DNA from 3 places in the Sorangium sp. So ce590 genome. Region 1 is predicted to be linked to each of the others. Evidence: riboswitches for the same ligand, from Rfam matches in the RefSeq annotation. Region 1 holds a riboswitch; each other region holds the start of a gene.

Region 1 (3,557 bases):
CGGCCATGACGCCGAAGGCGACGGCCGTGACCAGGAGGCCGAGCCACGAGGGGGGCGTCGCGTGGCCGATCCCGAGCGGACCCGGCCAGGAGGAGGGCGCGGTGGGGGCGCCCATGAAGGCGAGCGGCGAGACCGCGAGCGGCCACGAGAGGGTGCGGATCGCCGCGGCGATGGCGAAGCCGCGGTCGCCGCGGCGGACGAGCACGCCCGAGAGCGCGGCCGAGAGGGCCATCGAGGCGAGCAGGAGGATCGCCGGCCACGGCGTGGTGAGGGCCACGGGGACGACGGCGGAGAGGAACAGCAGGGCCGAGAACAGCTCCCAGCCGGTCGCGACGAGCTCCGCGCGGGCGCGCGGCGCGCGCGGGGCGCGGAGCTGGGAGGGCGGCGGGGGGCTCACGGGGAGGGCGGCATGGAAGCGCAGGGCGCGCGCCATCGCAACGGCGCGCGCCTTGGGGCTACTGCCAATGAAGCGTCGCCCGCCCGATCGCCGTGAAGGGCCACCCCGGCGAGTAGTGGATCCCGGTGACCGCAGCCGGCTCGTACGGCAGCCGCGAGTCGCTCGCGAACTGGACCTCGCGCCACGTCGTGTCGAGGAGGTTCTGGATGTCCACGGCCGCCTCGACGTTCCTCCACCGGAGCCCCGCGTTCGCGTCGACGACCGTGAACCCCTCGGCGGTGAGCGACTCGTCCTCGGTCGCGGGCCGCGCGCCGATCGCCTTGACCCGCAGCGCGGCGAACGGCGTGAACGCGCCGAACGTCGGGCGGACGCCGACCCCCGCGGTCAGCGTCCGGGTCGGCGCGAGGGCGACCGCGCTCGCGTTGCCGGCGTTCACGCGGAAGCGCGCGCGGGTGAAGGTCGCGTCCACGTCGGCGAAGAGCCAGCTCCCGAGCCGGTAACGCGCGCCGATCTCGACCCCGTAGCGCCGCGTCTGCCCCGACGCCTCGGTCACGCCGGCGTCGCCGCTCCAGACCAGCTCGGAGTCGAGATCGAGCAGGAACCCGGCCGCGCTCAGCGAGAGGCCGCGCACGGGCGCGACCCGCGCGCCGACCTCGTAGCCCATCGCGGGGGTGATCAGCGTCGCCGCCCCCTGGGCCAGCACCACGCCCCGGGCGTCGTTCGAGTGGAAGCCGCGCCCGTAGTGGGCGAAGAGATCGACCCCGTCGATCGGCGAGACGATCGCCGTGAGCTTCGGGAGGAGCTGCATCTGCCCCTGGACGCCGCTCGACCTGTTCCCGGTCGCCTGGAGGTCCTCGCGCAGATCGTCCACGTTGACGTCGATCCACTGCCCGCGCGCGCCGAGCACGAGGCGGAGCCAGCGCCGGAGCCGGGCGTCCTGCTCGACGTAGACGCCGATCTGGCCCTCGTCGATGTGGGTCCGGTCCCTCTCCTCGAGCCGCTCGCGCGCCTGGTCGTGGTGGAGCGACTTGTCGATCCCGTCCGCGCGGAGCTGCGCGCCGAGCGAGGTCGTGAACCTCGCCCCCCCGAGCTCGAACTGCTTGCGGAACCGGAGATCGGCGCCTGCGACGGTGCGGTCGTCGTTCTGCTCGATCTGGTCGCCGTGGTCGGGGTCCTCGCTGAAGAACGTGAAGTTCGAGTACAGCGTGAAGCGATAGCTGAGGAGGTAGGCCATCGCGCTCAGGTCGGCGTCCCGCCACGCGGTCGAGAGGGAGACGGACCCCATGTGCCGCGCGGTCGACCCGCCCTCGGTCGGATCGACCGCGCCGAAATGATCGATGCACGGCTGTCCGAAGGCGGAGGGCGGCGGGTTCAGGCCGCCCTGCTCGCCCTCGCCGCACACGGCGCGCGCCGGGCCTGAGCTCGAGCTCGCGGTGCCCGACCGAGACGCGCGAGGCGGCCTCGCTGCCCGGCTTCTCCGCCTGCACCGTGACCTCGAGCGCGCCCCCGTCCGCGGGCGCCTCGGCGCGCGCCGGCCGCGCGGCGGCCAGCAAGAGGGCCAGTGCGGCCATCCGACCGAGCGGATGGCGGTGTGCGTGGCCGATCGTGACCGTCTCGCGGAGCATTCATGTCCTCCTTCGCTGCAATCGCGCGGAGCGGCGGCGGGCCGCTCGTGTCGAGCTCCGCGGGGAGGAAAATGCGAATCCGGCGCGATGCGCTGGACCGACCTCTCGCCCCCACGGGCGACCGAAAGGCATCGCGGGGGGCGGTTCGGGATCCGGGACGTGCGCAGAGATGCACCGGCTCGGACCTAACCGCCTCCCTCGAGGCTCCCAGGTCGAACCGGCATCGGATGTCTCCCCGTCGCCGGGCGCTGGCAGGTCTTCGGGCTCGCGAGCGCTCCGGCCGGGCCGGCTTCCTACTGTCCACCGCTTCCCAGCCCTCGCGGGCCAGTGCTTGTCGTGGGAGGTCGTTCTCGCTTACCGCTGCGGGGCAGCCCCGGAATTTCACCGGGTTCCCTATTCAGCCTGGACAGGCGCCCAGGCACCAGCGCGGTCGCACCTTAAGGTGGCGCCCCTCCGGCTGTCAATCGTTCCCGCTCACCTCGCCCGCTCCGCTCGCAGCGCTCGCGCCGCTCGCGCCGCTCGCGTGAGGCCTGCTCGACCCCTGCGCGACGTCCGGCGTGCGGGCCGAACGTTCGAGCTCTAGCGAGGATGGGCTCGCTCCTTCGTGGAGCGCGTGCTACACGGCCGCCGCTGTACATATATGCCGCGTAACGACCTCCGCAACATCGCCATCGTCGCCCACGTCGACCACGGGAAGACGACCCTCGTCGATCACATGCTCCGCCAGTCGGGCGCCTTCCGGGAAAACGAGGTCGTGGCCGAGCGGGTCATGGACTCGAACGACCTCGAGCGGGAGCGCGGCATCACGATCCTCGCGAAGAACACGAGCATCCGGTACCGCGGGGTCAAGATCAACATCGTCGACACGCCCGGCCACTCCGACTTCGGCGGCGAGGTCGAGCGCACGCTGATGATGGCCGACGGGGCGCTGCTCCTCGTCGACGCCGCCGAGGGCCCGCTGCCGCAGACGCGGTTCGTGCTCTCGAAGTGCCTCCAGCGCGGCTTCCCGATCATCGTCGTCATCAACAAGATCGACCGGAGCGACGCGCGCGCCCACGAGGTGCTCTCCGAGGTGTTCGACCTCTTCTGCGATCTCGAGGCGAGCGACGGGCAGATGGACTTCGCGACGCTCTACGCGGTCGCGAAGTTCGGCCAGGCCAAGCGCGAGCTCGAGGACGAGGCCACGGACCTCGTGCCGCTCTTCGAGACCATCCTCGAGCGGGTCCCCGGCCCCTCCGGCGACCCCGACGGGCCGCTCCAGGTCATCGTCAGCAACACGACCCACGACGACTACGTGGGCCGGCTCGCGGTCGGCCGCGTGGTCCGGGGCACCGCCCGGTCCGGCGCCGACGTCGCGCTCCTCGGCGAGGACGGGCAGTCGCGCGGCTACGTGAAGATGCTCTACGCCTACGAGGGGCTGAAGCGGGTCGCTGTCGAGAGCGCCGTCGCGGGCGAGGTGATCGCCATCGCGGGGATCGATGCGGTCACGATCGGCGACACGATCGCGGATCTGGCGCGCCCCGAGGCGCTGCCGC
Region 2 (3,557 bases), 3.7 Mb from region 1:
CGTGATGAGGCCCTCGAGCAGCCCGTCCCGCTCGAGCCGCGCGAGGGCGCGATGCGCAGGGTTGGGCTCGGCGCGGGAGAAGCGCTCCCAGCCGATCACCGCGCGCGCCCAGTAGCGCTGCCGGATCTCCGCCGAGCGCGAGAACTCCCGCCCCTGGATCGGGTTGCGCGCGCGGCGCCGCGTCTCGGGCCCGCGGTAATCCGGGATGCCGGACTCGGTGCTGCACCCCGCCCCCGTCAGCGCCACGAACCGCTTGCCGCGCAGGAGCGCGATGAGGTCGTCGACCGGATCCGCGAGGAGCGCTTCGCCGAGCGGCATGGACCGGTTTGTGACCCGTTCCAGGGGGCGCCGCCAGCCGCCGGCCGCCCGCCCGCCGGCACGACGCTCGGCACAGGCACGGCGCCCCTCCGGGCCCACCCGTCCAGGCACACGCCCCCGCAGCCATGGAGACGGGCGCTGCGCAGAAGAGCTGGGACCAGCAAGCAGGGAGTCGAGGCGCACGCCGGCAGTGCGTCACGCTGTCGCACCTCATCGAACGATGCAGCGATATCCCGCCCTTCGGGCCGCACGCGGGCGCGCCGCGACGAGCGCGACATCGTGTCGCAGAGCCCTGGCGGACGGCCCCGCTAGGCTGTCTCACGATGATCCAGCGAGAGCACGGCAGGTCGGCGAATGACTCGGCCCGTACCGCGCACGGGGTCCGCGAGGTGAGCTCGCCATTGCACCTCCGGTCGCTGCGCGGCGCGCGCTGGCGCCGCGCGGCGGCGCTGGTCGCCTTCGTCGCGGGCGTGGCGATGAGCGGCAGGGCCGAGCCCGCGACGCCCAGCCAGGCTGCGTCCGAGCTCGTGGACACGACGCCGGCGCCCGGCGAGCGGGCGCTCGCAGGGCGCCTGCTCGCGCCTTGCTGCTGGGATCAGACGCTTGATGTCCACGAATCGGAGGTGGCGCGCGATCTTCGCCGCGAGATCCGCGCGCGCCTCCGCCAGGGCGAGGCGGCCGGCGCCGTCGAGCAGGACCTCGTCGCACGTTATGGCGACCGCCTCCGCGCGGCGCCCTCGTCAGGCACCCTCGGCAAGGTCGCGCTTGGATTGATGCTGGGCATCGCGGTGGCCTTGCTCGGGGTCTTCGCCCTGCTGCGCTCGTGGAGGCGCAACGCAGCGCAGACGGGTCCATCCAGGGGCGCCACCGCGGCGGCCCTTCGCGACGAGTATGACGAGTATGACGAGCGCCTCGACAACGAGCTCCGGGAGCGCGACGCGTGAGCGCATCCCCGCCGTGACGCGCGCGGCGCGGCATGGCGCGGTCGTCGCCCCGCTCGTCCGGGCGCAGCCCCAACATCCCGCTTGACCGGAGTCCCGCACCACAATATGTAGTGCCTCGTGTTGGTGCCTCGGGCTTCGGCCCCGGGCTCAAAAGGGAACCCGGTGCGAATCCGGGGCTGCCCCGCAGCGGTAAGCGAGAACGATCTCCACGACGAGCACTGGCCTCCGGGCTGGGAAGCGGTGGACCGTAGGAACCCGGCGAGAGCCGGAGCGCTCGCAAGTCCGAAGACCTGCCAACATCCTGCGTCGGGGAGACATCCCGCGCCGGTTTGACCTGGAAGCCTCGTGGGAGGGCGGTAGGTCCGAGCTGGCGCGAGACTCTCGCGCCGGTCCCGGTTCCGACCCGTTCCCCGAGCTTTCTTTCGCAATCGTCCGCGGGGACGAAGGGTCGGTCCGATGATCATCTCGAAGGTTCAGCGCCCTCGCGCGTCGCAGCTGGCTCCTCCGCGCCTCGCGTCCTCGTACCGAGCGCTCTGGCGTCGATCCGTGCGGAGCCGACGACGAGAGACGTCGCGCTGAGCCTTTCCGGTCGAGGATCAACACAACGTATCCCCCGTGCGCGTCGTCGCGCCGGAGCGCGATCACGCGCGCTTCGTCGCCCGATGGAGACAGCTCAGCTCTCGAGCGCGACAGGGGGGCGCAGGCACGCTCCTCTCCTGTTGCAGCAGAAGTAGAAAGGAAAGAGTCCCTATGCGCATTGTCGCGTCTTCCGTCACCGCAGCGCTCCTCCTGCTCTCACCGTCGGTGTTCGCTGACGCCTTCGACGAGTACGCGGGGAACACGTCGTATACGTTCGACCTTCCCGCCATCGCCGGCGGGTGGTCCGTGGCCCTGGATGGGTTCCCCACGACAGCCCAGGAGATCGATGGCTACGAGCTGGCCGGCCGGCTCCTCGCCGCCAACGATCAGACCGTGTACCTCCAGAAGAACTATGGTTCGAGCGCCTACGTGCCCGTCGCGACGCTGAGCGACGGGCCGATGGATCCGAGCTTCCTCGCCATCTCACCGGACGGCAGCACGATCGCGCTCGGGGTCGGGTACGGGGCGCCGCTGCTCGTGTTCCCGAGCTCCATCCTCAGCATCACCTCGCCGCCGGACCTGCTCAGCCACGTGGACGTGATCGAGCTCGACGTCGACTACTACGACCTGGCCTGGTACGGGAACGAGGCGCTCGTCATCAACGGCGGCTGGAGCGGCCCGGGCGGCTACACGAGCGGCGTCTATGCCCTCGATCTGACCGCGTCGCCGATCACGGAGATCCCGCTGATCACGAGCATCCCCGGCGCCTCCGCGGGGATCGCCGTGGACTCCGAGGGCAACCTCGTCACCGGGATCGGCCATCTGACCTCGCCCAACCGGACAGGAGAGCTCCGGATCTGGGCGGCGGCCGACGTCCAGGGCGTCATCAATGGCACGTGGAACGCCTACGCGTATGGCGGCAGCGAGGGCTCGCTCCTGGCGAGCAACGTGCTGAACGCGGCGGCGCTCGGCTTCGACGAGGACGACACCCTGCATGTGGGCGGCGGAGACGCGTTCGGCGTCGGCGGCGCGAGCGAGAACGGCTACGCCGCGCTCATCCGCGCCAGCGTCGTCGCGAGCGTCGTCGGGGGCAGCCAGACGCCGGTGAACGAGGCGAGCTCGTCGCAGTACCTCGAGCTCGCGCCGGACGTCTGCGAGGACGACAGCACGACCTCGCCCATCGCGTTCGTCGGCCACACGAGCGCCCTGGCGATCGTTTGGAACCCGTCGGGCGACGAGTACTCGTCCCCCGCGGGGCAGTGCTACTCGGCCGGAAGCGCCTCGGACTTCTGGGAAACCTGGGTGACGCCGAAGGTGACGCTGTACTTCCCCGACGGCGCGCCGGACTCCGACAGCGACGGCGTGCCCGACGGCGCGGACAACGCCTACCTCACCGCGAACTCGAACCAGCGCGACACCGACGGCGACGGCTTCGGGAACATCGCGGACGCGGATCTCGACAACGACGACGACGTGGACACGGACGATTACAACATCCTGATGGCGGCGTGGAACACCCAGCTGGGCAACTCCGGATACAACCAGCACGCCGACTTCAACGGGGATGGGAGCATCAACAGCACCGATTATAACATCCATTCCGCGCGCTACGGTACGTCGGCGCCGTTCTACTGATCAGCACGCGGGCCGCGCGACGCGTCGGGCGCGTTCCGACGCGTCGCGCGCCCGCCCTCGGAGGTCTCATGGTGTTTCGCA
Region 3 (3,557 bases), 1.0 Mb from region 1:
CGATCCGGGGGGCGCGCAGGGCGATGGCGCTCATCCCGCCTCCCCGGCGGCGACGCTGAGCCCGAGCGCCGCGAGGGCGGCGGCGGCGAACGCGAGGTTCGCGGCGGGCGCGCTCGCCCGGCGGTCGGCGACGGGGAGCTCTCCCTTGTAGCCGCGGAGCTGCATCGCGAGGGCGGCGTGCTCGGAGCGCTCCAGGGTCCGGAGCGCCACGACGCCCGCGACGGCGCCGGCCGAGCGCGCGGCGGCGCGCGGGTGCGCGAACCCGCCGCGGAGCGCGGCGGCGCTCCACGCGCCGTCGGCCGCGCGCTGGAGCACGCCGGCGAAGCGCCGCGCGAGCGCGAGCAGCTCGACGAGGGCCGCGGGCGCGCCGAGCCCGGCGAGCGCCGACTCGATCTCGGCGGGCGCGGCGGCGCTGGCGAGCCACCGGAGCACCGCGGCCGCCGCGAGGACGCGCGCGGCGATGGCCGCGGCGCGGTCGGCCCCCTCGCGCGTGAGGGCGTCGAGCGGGAACGGCGCGCCCGCGAGGAGCGGCTCCCCCGGGGTGAGCGCGAGCGCGAGCGCGGCCGCGAGCCCCCCGAGCCACGCGGCGGGCGCGAACGCGCGGAGGACGGCGCCCGCCGTCACGCCCTGGAGGCGGAGGGCAGCGCACGCGACGACGAGCAGCGCGGCCGGCGTGAAGGGCGAGCGCGCGCCCGCGGCGACGCAGCACGCGGTCACGGCGGCCCCGAGGCGGAGCCGGGGATCCACGTCGCGGAGCCGCGCGGGGAGGTCAGTCGGCACGGAGGCCTTCAACGCCGGGCTTGCCGCCGGGATCGCCGGCGGGCTGACCGGCGCGCTCGACGAAGAGCACGCGCGAGAAGTAGCCCAGGGCGAAGCCGGAGAGGAGCCCCGCCCAGAGGAACGCGAAGAGCAGGAGATCGCCCTCGAAGCCCGCGAACAGCGGCCCCGTGTCGTGGCGCCCCGCGTCCTCGGCGACGCGGCGGATCACGGCCTCGTCGACCCCGTCCCAGGAGGCGTTGCCGCACGCGACGAGCCCGAGCGCGGCGGCGGCCGGGAGCGCGGCGGTGAGCCGGAGCGCCGCAGCGCGCGCGCGCCGTGCGAACGCGGGCAGCGCGCGCTGCGCGACCCGCCGTGTCACGACGCCCCCGCGGCGAGCGGGACGACCCGGAGCCGCTCCAGGATGTCGGGCCGCCGGGCGCGCAGGAAGACGAGCGCCCCCGCGGTCATGGCGCCCTCGAGGAGGCCGAGCGGCAGCTGGGTGGGGACGAAGGCGAGGGCGACGCCGGTGAACATGGACGTCACCGACCCTTCGCCCGCGAGCCCGAGCGCGAGCTCGAGCGCCGTGGTCGCGTACGTGGCCCAGTCCGAGATCACGCCGGCCAGGAACCCCGCGACCCAGAGGCTCGCGCCGCAGCGCTGCGCGAGCCGGAAGGCGAGGAACCCGGTGAACGCGCCCGCGATGCCCATGGACGCGACGTCGGCGCCGAGCGTGGTGAGCCCGCCGTGCGCGAGGAAGAGGGCCTGGATGAGGAGCGCCACAACGGTGACGAGGACGGCCATCCAGGGGCCGATGAGCACCGCGGCGAGCCCGGTGCCGCACGGGTGGGAGCAGGTCCCGGCGGTCGGCACCGGCACGGGCATGCACGAGATCGCGAAGACGGCGGCGGCGACGAGGCCGACGAACGGCTTGTAGAAGACGTCCTGCCGGGTGCGCTGCCGGAGCAGGTGGAGGGCGATCGCCACGAAGGGCAGGGCGAGCGCGTTCCAGACCGCGCACCAGCCGAGCGGCAGGACGCCTTCCGCGAGGTGCATGGCGGCCGCGGGCCGGGCCGCGAGGAGCGTCGCCAGGAACACGCAGGCGATGGACACGGCACGGCCGTGGGGACCGATTTCGGCGCTCCGGGTGAGATCCGCACCCGAACGCCACGAAGACGTGCGCAAGCTGCACCTCGTGGGGGGCTCGGGTAGGTCTCCCGGCTCATGGGTTCAGGGAGCTGTTCGAGCTCCCAGCGCTGCGTCCACCTTCCCAGGCCTGTTCATGAGGCCCAGTGGTCTTCGGAAGCAGCTCCCCACTCACGGTGGCGGTACCGCGCCGGTTTCGCACCGGCTTCCCTGTTATGCCCTGAGGGCACCCGAGGCGTGGATTGTCAGATGGATCTCGGTAGTCCCGTTTCGCGCTCGGCGTCAAGGACGTCGCGCCGCGATCGCGGGGGCGCTCGTCTCGCGGCGCAGCGCGGCGCGGCGAGCGGGCGGTCCTGGCGCTGCCGCGGCGTGCCGTGCGCTGTTGGCGCCGCCCTGTCGAGCCGACCGGCGGCGCCATACGGGATCGCGCCCTGTGCAATGGTGGAATCGGAGGCGAGGACGGGAAGGAGAAGGAGAAATTGACCGAGACGCACGAGGCAAAGCTTTCTCGAAAATGCTGCAAGCCTTGTGCTTCGGTAGTTAAAGTCTCTTTACTTGCTCGCCTCAGGGTCGCTGCTTACCCCGGCGTCCTGTCGGGGCGTGCGCCGCCCCATGCGCGCGGCGCAGGTTCTGGGCCCTCTCGCCTCGTGCGCGCGGCGCACGCTCCGGTGGTTTTCTCGCGGCAGTGTGCCTTGTTCGTCCTGGCTCTTTACTTATGAGCAGGTGTTCCGTGCCTGGCTCCCTTCGTCGCGGCGCCTGCCGTGAGGGGCCGGCGGGTTCTCGTGTACTCCTTTCCGAGAACGCGAAAATGGACTCCGCCGGAGGCTGTCTCCCGTGCACGGGTATGCCCGGCTCGAACGCGCATTCGCCGGAATGGGCGGCGTCTGCGCTGTGCGGTCGTCTGGCTGTCCTCGTGCCGGGCGCAATCCGCTCACCTGCGTGCATACGTTGCACTTTGTTATCGACAACCTGCCCTTGGGTGCCACACTCTGATCACCGCATGCGCACCGGCGCGGTTTCCCCCCCCGGCCCGGAGCGCGTGCGGGTTTTCTTGAGCACCGCGACGGACGTCCACCACGCCGCCGCGGTCCCCCTGCCGCGGTCATGTCTGGCCCCCCTCCAGCATGATGCGCGGTATTTTTTTGTCCTCCGGCGTGCGGCTCGGAGGCTCACTTTCCGGTGAACGCGGCCTGTGATTTCGCCAGGAAAGCTTTCATTCCGAGCTGCTGGTCGTCGCTGCCGAAGAGCGCGGCGAAGGCCTGGGCTTCCAGCTCGTTGGCGGCGGCGAGATCGAGGCTCTCGCCGCGCAGGATGACGCGCTTGGCGGCGGCGACGGCGAGCGGCCCGCGCGAGGCGATCTTGAGGGCGGTGTCGCGGGCGCGCGCGAGGAGCTCGGTCGCCGGGAAGACGGCGTTGACGAGCCCGATCGAGAGCGCCTGCTCGGCGGTGATCATGTCGCCTGAGTAGATGAGCTCGCGTGCGCGTCCGGGCCCGACCCGTCGCAGCAGCCGCTGGGTGCCGCCGAACCCTGGGATGACGCCCAGGTTCACCTCGGGCTGGCCGAGCTTGGCGCCCTCCGCGGCGTAGATGAAGTCGCAGGCGAGGGCGAGCTCGCAGCCGCCGCCCAGCGCGAAGCCGTTGACCGCGGCGATCAC

The links. A riboswitch is a leader RNA that binds a small molecule or an ion and turns the genes downstream of it on or off. The one in region 1 is predicted to bind cobalamin.
Region 2: another riboswitch for cobalamin. It lies ahead of WMF28_RS19160 (hypothetical protein); the one in region 1 lies ahead of WMF28_RS05055 (TonB-dependent receptor domain-containing protein).
Region 3: another riboswitch for cobalamin. It lies ahead of WMF28_RS01415 (energy-coupling factor ABC transporter permease); the one in region 1 lies ahead of WMF28_RS05055 (TonB-dependent receptor domain-containing protein).

What each region holds. Positions count from the first base shown of each region.
Region 1 covers NZ_CP150346.1:1,375,778-1,379,334, reverse strand. The annotation lists gene WMF28_RS05060 (ATP-binding protein) at 1-433, opposite strand, end outside; gene WMF28_RS05055 (TonB-dependent receptor domain-containing protein) at 456-1,799, opposite strand; cobalamin riboswitch at 2,256-2,463, opposite strand; gene typA (translational GTPase TypA) at 2,663-3,557, shown strand, end outside.
Region 2 covers NZ_CP150346.1:5,074,715-5,078,271, forward strand. The annotation lists gene WMF28_RS19150 (NAD-dependent protein deacetylase) at 1-318, opposite strand, end outside; gene WMF28_RS19155 (cytochrome c-type biogenesis protein) at 642-1,262, shown strand; cobalamin riboswitch at 1,367-1,574, shown strand; gene WMF28_RS19160 (hypothetical protein) at 2,013-3,476, shown strand; gene WMF28_RS19165 (hypothetical protein) at 3,545-3,557, shown strand, end outside.
Region 3 covers NZ_CP150346.1:370,785-374,341, forward strand. The annotation lists gene WMF28_RS01400 (energy-coupling factor ABC transporter ATP-binding protein) at 1-34, opposite strand, end outside; gene WMF28_RS01405 (CbiQ family ECF transporter T component) at 31-780, opposite strand; gene WMF28_RS01410 (hypothetical protein) at 770-1,138, opposite strand; gene WMF28_RS01415 (energy-coupling factor ABC transporter permease) at 1,135-1,869, opposite strand; cobalamin riboswitch at 1,947-2,151, opposite strand; gene WMF28_RS01420 (enoyl-CoA hydratase/isomerase family protein) at 3,072-3,557, opposite strand, start outside.